DNA from 2 places in the Micromonospora sp. A202 genome. Region 2 is predicted to be linked to the other one. Evidence: riboswitches for the same ligand, from Rfam matches in the RefSeq annotation. Region 2 holds a riboswitch; the other holds the start of a gene.
The links. A riboswitch is a leader RNA that binds a small molecule or an ion and turns the genes downstream of it on or off. The one in region 2 is predicted to bind cyclic di-AMP.
Positions count from the first base shown of each region.

Region 1 (4,365 bases), 2.4 Mb from region 2:
GACGACCCGCGCCTGCGGGGGCGGCCGGTGATCGTCGGGGGCGGCGTGGTCCTCGCGGCCAGTTACGAGGCGAAGGCGCGAGGCGTACGCAGCGCGATGGGTGGTCAGCAGGCGCGCCGCCTCTGTCCGGACGCGATCGTGGTGCCGCCCCGGATGTCGGCGTACACGGCGGCGAGCCGGGCGGTCTTCGAGATCTTCCGGCAGACCACGCCACTGGTCGAGGGGCTCTCCATCGACGAGGCGTTCCTGGACGTCGGTGGCCTGTGGCGGCTGGTCGGGTCGCCGGCCGAGATCGCCGAGCGGCTGCGCCGGGAGGTTCGTGAACGGGTCCACCTGCCGATCACGGTGGGTGTGGCCCGCACGAAGTTCCTGGCGAAGGTGGCCAGCGGGGTGGCGAAGCCGGACGGTCTGCTGGTGGTCGCACCGGACGCCGAGTTGGCGTTCCTGCACCCACTGCCGGTCGAGCGGTTGTGGGGCGTCGGGCCGGTCACCTCAGCGAAGCTGCGGGAACGCCGGATCCGTACGGTCGGTGAGGTGGCCCGGCTCGGTGAGGCCGCCCTGGTGTCGCTGCTCGGCTCGGGCGCCGGCCGGCACCTGCACGCTCTGGCGCACAACCGCGATCCTCGCTCGGTGCAGGTCGGCCGTCGACGCGGTTCGATGGGCGCGCAGCATGCGCTGAGCCGCACGCCGCATGCCCCGGCGGAGCTGGATGCCATCCTCGCCGGCCTGGTCGACCGGGTCAGCCGCCGCATGCGGGCGGCTGGGCGCTCCGGTCGCACCGTGGTGTTGCGGCTGCGCTTCGGCGACTACACCCGGGCCACTCGCTCGCACACCATCGGCAAGGCGACCGCCGACACGACGCCGCTGCTCGCCGCCGCGCGCGCGTTGCTGCGAGCCGCGCTGACCGAGATCGATCGTCGTGGTGTCACCCTGATCGGTGTCTCAGTGGGCAACCTGGACGACAACCCCGTGCAACCGGAGCTGCCGTTTCACCGCGATCCGGGCGCGGAGTTGGACGCTGCGGTGGACGCGGTCCGTGACCGGTTCGGCTCAACGGCGCTGACCCGAGCGGTCCTGCTCGGCCGGGAGCCGGGCGTCGAGATGCCGCTGCTGCCGGATTGACCGATCTGCGTGCGGCGTCCCGGCGAACGCTGCGACCGGAGACACATCACAGCAGGTCGGCGGTTTAACCGGCGGCTGACGGGTGACCCTTGTGGGGTACAGCCTGACAAGGGGGGACCCACAATGTCCGACGACGACACCAGCAACCGGCCGAGTCGCACTGCCGAGCGGCCGCACGACGTGACAGACCCGCTGCTCTGGCAACTGGCGATCGACGTGCTGAGCGCCCACGAGCCGGACGACGAGGGTCGGTGCCGCAACCTTCAGTGCGCCGGGCAGTCCTGGCCGTGCGCGGCCCGCGCCGGCGCGGAGCAGTCGATGCGACTGGCCCGCAGCACACCCGCCCCGGGCGAGGTGACCATCGACGGCGGCGACAACGAGGAGGGCGGCACGGGCTGGTCCGGGGAGGGCAGCGCACCGGCGCCCCGCTGGGGCTGGAACGCCGGCCCGGTCGCGTCGCACCGAGGGTCGAAGGCATCCGCCTCCGCGGCGTGACGGCTTCCCCCCGGGGTACGGGCGCTCGGGCTGATCCGCACCACACGTACGAACGCTCGGCCGGTGACCCGGCCGAGCGTTCGTGTGTCATCCCTCAGAGGCTGAGCCGCTGACCCGGGAAGACCGTCAGAGGCTGAGCCGCTGACCCGGGAAGATCAGGCCCGGGTCGGCCCCGATCAGCTGCTGGTTGTGCTCGTAGAGCGCCTGCCAACCGCCGGCCACCCGGTGGCTGTCGGCGATCTCCGACAGGGTGTCGCCCGGCTTGACCAGGTACGTCTGGCCGCCCGTGGTCGGCGCGGTGCGCTCGTGGTTGCGGGTCGCCGGCTGCTCCCGCCGCGAGGGCCGCTCCTGCTGCTCGGTGGGCTTCGCCGTGGACTTCGCGGTGGGCTTCTGCGTGGACTTCGTCGACGGCTTCGTGGCGGAGCCGCCGGACGAACCGCCCTTTTTGCCGCAGGTCGGCCACGCGCCGATGCCCTGCCCGTCGAGCACCTTCTCGGCGATGGCGATCTGCTCGCCGCGGCTGGCCAGGTCGGCGCGGGCGGCGTACTTCTTGCCGCCGTAGCCGGCCCAGGTGCTCTGGGAGAACTGCAGGCCACCGTAGTAGCCGTTGCCGGTGTTGATCTTCCAGTTACCGCCGGACTCGCACTTGGCGATCGCGTCCCAGTTGACCGCGGCCTGCGCGGGGGCGGCCGGGCCGAAGAGGGCCACAGCACCGGTGACCGCACCGACGGCCAGGGTGCCGACGGCGAGACGGCGGGTGGTGACCCGTCGGTGACGGGGCGTGTAGACAGACGTCATGTGAACTTCCTCCACGCCGGCGAGGTGAGCTGTCGGGTTCGGGCCGAGGAGCCCGGCCGCACGATCGCGGCTTCACCCCGAGGTGACGTGCACCGAGGAACGTTTGGGTCCCCCGCTCCTGCCCGGGTGACTGGGTTCCACCGACCGGGGGCAGGATTTGGCGTTGCCGGCCGTGGTGTCCGCAGTGGCGAACCCGACCGACGTTAGGCACGGTCGGTGACGATCGCCCAACCCCTGTGAAGTTCTTCACCGGGGCACGCGGGGCGTCACCCGCAGCGGTTGCGGGCGGCCGGTCGGTGTGCAGTGACCACCGTGGACCGTTGCGGATCAGATGCGGTGACGGAGCCAGAGCACGATGCGCCGCAGCAGCTCGACGTGCCCCGGCGACTCGTACGACCGGGCGTCGTGACCGAGTGCGTTGTAGACGATCCGGCTGCTCCCGGCCGTGCGCGCCCAGACGAGCGGGTGGGTGTCGCCGCCCTCGTCGTGGACGTAGAGAGTCTCGACGTCGACGCCGTCGAGCAACTCCAGGTCGGTGTAGCGCTCGTCGTGCACCTCGAAGTCCACGAGACCGGTAGTGATCGGGTGCTCGATGTCGGTGCGTCGGATGAGGCTGGTTCCGATCGGCGGGTGGAAGGTCCGACCGTGGTCCCAGGCGGCGCCGACCGTGGACCGCCAGGTCGCGAGCTGGGGAAACGCGATCGTCGCGCTGTGCGTGGCGAGCAGGCTGCCGCCACGGGCCAGGAAGGCGTCGAGGACGCGGCCGAACTCCTCGTCCTGCGGGATCGGGGTCGTGCGGTCGGCGCTGGCGTTCACTACCAGGAGGCGGGCACCGTCGAGTGCGGCCGCGAGTTGGTCGACGGTGGTCACGATCGCCACCGGGCCCGCGTCGCCGACGAGCTGGGCGATCGCCGCGCTGGTCTCGGCCAACGGGTGCCAGGGATCGGCGTGCCGGCCCTCCCCGCTGAAGATCACTGTTTCGACCGGCATGACCGTGCTCCGCTCTTCATTTGGAAGATTTTCGAAATCACGAAACCAAAGCTAGCATGGCGTCCATGAGAGCCCTGCATCATCCCGATCTCGCCTCGGTCGACCTCGCCACCGTGCTCGGCGCCCTCGCCGACCCGGTGCGCCTGAGTGTCGTACGACAGTTGGCGCAGGCCGGTGGGGTCGTCTGCGGGAAGTTCGACGCGTTGTCCGAGGTGAGCATGTCCACGCTGTCGCATCACCTGAAGGTGCTGCGGGCAGCCGGCGTCCTCCGTGTCACGCCCAACGGCAGCTTCCGGAGACACGAACTGCGTGCGGACGACATCAATGACCGGTTTCCCGGGCTCCTTCCCGCGGTCATCGCCAACCTCGAGCTGACAGAACGAGTGGGAGTTCCCGCATGAGCGACACCAAACCGGCCGGGCAGAGCGGGCCGCGCACACTGGGCCTGTCCGCCGACGAGGTCCTGAGCACGACCCGCGCCGTCCGCAAGCGTCTCGACCTGGGACGCCCGGTCCCCCGTGACGTGATCGAGGACTGCCTGCGCATCGCGCTTCAGGCCCCCAGCGGCCGCAACAGGCAACGCTGGGACTTCATCTTCGTCGAGGATCCGCAGACCCGGGCCGCCGTCGCCCGACTGTGGCGACTCGGGCTGATGGCATCGCCACCCGCGTCGGGCGGCACCGGGCCGGCCTTCAGCCGGATGGACTTCGCCTCCGAGCAGTGGGGCCGGATCGCCGGCAGCCTGCAACACCTGGCGGACCACCTGCACGAGGTGCCGCTGCTGCTCATCCCCTGCCTGCGGGTCGAGTCCCGCGCCGAGCTGGCCAGCGTGCGCGGGCAGGCCGGGGCCTGGGGTTCGGTCATCCCGGCGTTCTGGAGCTTCATGCTGGCCGCCCGGGAACGCGGGCTCGGCACCGCGTGGACCACGAGCCATCTCAGCTACGAAAGGGAGATGGCAGA
Region 1 is NZ_VFMP01000001.1:2,706,805-2,711,169, reverse strand. Features, by position in the region: gene dinB (DNA polymerase IV) at 1-1,122, shown strand, start outside; gene FBZ33_RS12485 (hypothetical protein) at 1,246-1,617, shown strand; gene FBZ33_RS12480 (transglycosylase family protein) at 1,744-2,415, opposite strand; cyclic di-AMP (ydaO/yuaA leader) riboswitch at 2,416-2,588, opposite strand; gene FBZ33_RS12475 (ThuA domain-containing protein) at 2,743-3,405, opposite strand; gene FBZ33_RS12470 (helix-turn-helix transcriptional regulator) at 3,471-3,806, shown strand; gene FBZ33_RS12465 (nitroreductase family protein) at 3,803-4,365, shown strand, end outside.
Region 1: another riboswitch for cyclic di-AMP. It lies ahead of FBZ33_RS12480 (transglycosylase family protein); the one in region 2 lies ahead of FBZ33_RS23365 (coiled-coil domain-containing protein).

Region 2 (4,365 bases):
GTCGTGCACGTACCCGCCGCTGCCGGAATCACGGGCCACCGCCTTGAGGTCCACGCCCTCACTGACCAGCAGCGGCTCCAGCACCTGGCCGATCTCGCCGCCGAGGGCGGCGCAGAGCACCACCTCGACACCGAGCGACATCACCATCCGTGCCTGCCAGACGCCCTGCCCGCCGGGGTGCAGGTGCAGCTCGGGGTGGTCGTTCGGCTGGTCGACGGTCACCGTCAGCTGTGGAGTGGGCGCGAAGACCATCACGTGCCCGCTCACCGGATCGTCGCCGTTCATGATGTCCGCCTCCAGCACGGTCGGGTGATTCCTCACTGAACGACCCTAATGCGCCAAACGGTGACTGGGCGTGTCATCGGGCCGGCCCGGGCCGGCCCTCGGACATTGCCAGCCAGACATCGGTACGGGACGATCGTGCGACCATCGACGGCGGGAGACGGTGTGCTCAGCAGCGATACCTTCAGCTACACCGTGCAGGCCCGGTGTTCGCCGGCCGAGGCGGCGGCGCTGCTCAGCGACCTGACCCGGCAGGGTGAGCTGCACCCGTTGATCGTCCGGGTCCGCCGACTGCCGCCCCGACCCGGTGCGCAGGCCAGCTACACGATCAACGACCGGCTGGCTGCCGGCCCGCTGCGCTTCCGGACCACCTACCACGCGGACGTCCTGATCAGCGAGGACGACGAGATCGTCATGGTGGCCCGCCAGTGGCCCGCCACCACGGTGCGTAACCAAACCCGGCTGCGCCCCGAGCCGGACGGCCTGACCCGGATCGACGTCGACATCACCCTGACCGCGCCGACCCCGCTGTTCCGGTACGCGTTCCGTCAGGCCCGGGCCGCCCACCTCGCCCTGGCCACCCGCCTCGGCGCTGCCCTCGACCGCACCGGCGACCCGCCGCCCCCAGCCTGACCCGAGCGCGGGACGGCAGTGGGGTCACCGGTTGCGGGCGCGGCCCGCCAGGGCGGGCCGGGCGGCGGGACGCCGTCCCCACGGCTTGTACGTGGACAGCACCGTCGCAATGATCATCAGGCTGGTCGACACCGCGGGGGCGATCACCAGGTCGGCACGGTCCCGTGTGGGCAGGGCGGCGCCCACCGCTCCGGCGTGCCGCAGATTCGGGGTGAGCAGGAACAGCACCAGCCCGACCATCACCGTGGTGAGCACCAGCTTGACCACCACCCACCGGTAGCGCAGCAGGCCCCACGGGGTGAGCAGCGAGGTGGCGACACCGATGAGCCAGACCAGGACGCTCAGCGGCGCGAACAGGACGGTGCCGACCAGCGCGCCGACCGGGTAGAGCACCGCAGGGTCGGCGCCACGCTGCACGGCGATGCCGAGGGTGAGCAGCACCAGGTCGGCGCCGAGCCAGCCCAGCGAGGTGACCAGGTGCAGGGTGAGCAGCCCCTTGCGGGCGCTGGGTGGGATCCGAGGCATACCGCGATGCTGCCCGCCGGCCGCCGCCGGGTCGTCCGACGAGCGACGACATCAGGGGTACGCCCGGCGACGTAGCCCGGTCGGACAGCGCTGCCCGGACGAACGTGATGCCTGTGAGTCATCTTGATGACTCACAGGCATCACACACTTTGGGGAACGGCCGGATCAGTAGACCGACAGGTGCACGTGGTTGGTGTGGTCGCTGGACGGGTCGCCACCCGCCCCGCTGTAGGACTTCCATCCGCTGCTGGGCAGCCAGATCTGCCTGTACCAGATCACGTACAGCACGGCGAGCCGGTCGGCGTTGCGGATGAAGTACGCCGCGAGGTTGCTGCCGTAGGTCTTGTCGCCGCCGGTGGCGTCGCCGCCGAAGCCGCCCGTCTGGGCCGCGAAGTCGCAGGCCCGGCCCTTCGGGTGTTCGCCGGAGCCGCTGGGGCGGTGGCAGGAGACGTACCGGGTGAAGCCGGCCGCCTTGGCCTGGTTGAGGGCGTGCAGGGTGCGCGGGGTGATGCAGCCGCTGGCCGGCGTGGGGTCGTTGACGCTGCACGTCTCCGACGGCCAGGAGCCGTCGGAGTTGCGCGGCGCGGCCTTCGCGTTGGCGGCGGAGGTGCCCCGGTTGGAGTCGGTGTCGGCGGCGGGTTGCGGCTTGGGGGTGGTGGCCACCGTCAGGGCCCGTTCGGCCTGCTCCTTGCGCTTGGCCATCACCGCGACCTGCTTGCGCTGCTCGTTGATCTCACCGTTCAGGGCGACCTGGGTGCGGTTGGCCTGGTCCTTGCTGCTGAGCAGGTCGCGCAGCACCCGGTCCTCGTTGGCGGCCACCGCGTCCAGTGCGGCTGCCCGGTCCATGAAGCCTTCCGGGCTGTCGCTGTTGAGCAGCGCCGACATCGCGCTGAGCCGGCCGGTGCGGTACGCGACGCCGGCGATCTCTCCGACCTTGCCGCTGCGCTGGTTGAGCTCGACCTCGATGGTCTTCAGTTGGGTGGTGAGCTGCTGCTGCCGCTGCACCGAGGCGTCCAGGGCGCGCTTCGCGTCCAGGTAGCCCTTGCTGGCCGCCTCGAGTTGGGCTCGCAGCGCGGGGGTGCCACCCTCCTCGTCGGAGTCGGGGGCGGCGGCCCGCAGGCCGCTCGGGGGAGCGGCCGAGGCGGTGCCGGCCGGGAGCGCGACGCCGAGGGCGAACATCGCGACGATCAGGGCCGCCAGTCGGGCGGCGGGTGGTCGTGCTGGTGCCACTGTGCATGTCCTTCCGTCAGCCGCCGACCGGGTTAGCTGACGGGTTCGGGACGGAAGATCCCTACCGCTGACGCGGATGCACCCCAGGTACGTGGTTCCCCGGTTCGCCCTCGCGGGCGATTAGGCGGCGACCACCACCGGCGCCGGGAGGGCGCCGCCTGGTGGAGGCCGGGACCGAGCCTACCGGTGCCGGTGGGGTGGCTGCAGCGTATGTGACGGACGGTGCCTGCGTCGTCACGAGAAGCTGCTGTCACCACTCGATCGAGCCACACGCTCCGGAGGCGGCGCCCGGCTCGATCTGCAACGTCGCGTGCTCGATCCGGAAGTCGTCGTGCAGGGCCGTACGCGCGGCGGTGAGCACCGCGCCGACCTCCGCCCCGGGTGCCATCGTCAGGTGTGCGGAGGCCACGTCCATGCCGGAGGTGAGCGTCCAGACGTGCAGGTCGTGCACCTCGACCACACCGGGGACCGCGGCCAGCCGGTCGTGCACGGCGGTCACCTGGAGGTGCTCCGGGGCGGCCTGCACCAGGATGCGGACGGCGGCCCGTGCCAACCGCCAGGTGCGCGGGAGGATGAACACGCCGATGGCGACGGCGACCAGCGGGTCGGCCCACCACCAGTCGGTGACGGTGATGAGCAGTGCGGCGCCGATCACGCCGACCGACCCGAGCAGGTCGCCGAGCACCTCCAGGTACGCACCCTGAAGGTTGAGGCTCTCCCGGGCTCCGGCGCGGAGCAGGGCGAAGGCGGCGATGTTGGCGAGCAGGCCGAGCACGGCCACCGCGAGCATCGGGCCGGCGATGACCTCGTGCGGGTCGCCGAAGCGGCGGATCGCCTCGATCACCACGTAGATCGCGACGCCGGAGAGCAGGACGGCGTTGGCCAGCGCGGCGAGCACCTCGAGTCGGTAGAGCCCGAAGGTGCGCTGCGGGTCTCCGGTGGCCCGCCGGGTCGCGGTGATCGCGGCGAGCGCCATCCCGATGCCGAGCACGTCGGTGAACATGTGCCCGGCGTCGGAGAGCAGTGCGAGCGAGCCGGTGTGCAGGGCGGCCACCGCCTCGACCACCATCAGGGTGGCGAGCAGCCCGAATGCCGCCCAGAGGCGGCCCCGGTGCTGGTGTGCGGCATTGGCGACGGACCCGTGGTGGTGGTCATGACCTGCGCCCACGAGAACCACCCTCCGCCGCCAGCCGGGACCCGGTCAAATGTATGTTCACATCGCTATGTATGCAAGTGTAGGGGCGGCGACTCTCGCTGGCGGCTCGCCAGCACCGATCAGCCGGTCGGGTCGATGGTGGTGAGGCGCTGCGTGGCCCGGGAGAGCGCCACGTACAGGGTGCGCACCCCGGCACCCGGATCCGCCCGGATCTCGCTCGGGGCGACCAGCACGACACCGTCGTACTCCATGCCCTTGGCCTCCAGGCTGGTGACCACCTGGAGCCTCGGCGCGCCGAGTGCGGCGACCCAGCCGGCGACCTCGTCGCGGCGGGGGACCGGCGTGATCACGCCGACGGTGCCCTCCACCTCGGCCAGCAGGCCGGCGGCCGCCTCCACTGTCGCGGTCTCCAACCCGGTCGAGGGCACCACCAGCTCGACCGGGTCGACCCCGGTGGAGCGGACCGCGGTCGGCAGCGGCAGGTCAGGGTAGAGCCGGCGGATCTCCGCCGCCGCCACCGCGAAGATCTCCGAGGAGTT
Region 2 is NZ_VFMP01000001.1:5,084,070-5,088,434, reverse strand. Features, by position in the region: gene FBZ33_RS23380 (PfkB family carbohydrate kinase) at 1-252, opposite strand, end outside; gene FBZ33_RS23375 (SRPBCC family protein) at 448-915, shown strand; gene FBZ33_RS23370 (hypothetical protein) at 940-1,440, opposite strand; gene FBZ33_RS23365 (coiled-coil domain-containing protein) at 1,606-2,670, opposite strand; cyclic di-AMP (ydaO/yuaA leader) riboswitch at 2,676-2,807, opposite strand; gene FBZ33_RS23360 (cation diffusion facilitator family transporter) at 2,921-3,838, opposite strand; gene FBZ33_RS23355 (AAA family ATPase) at 3,946-4,365, opposite strand, start outside.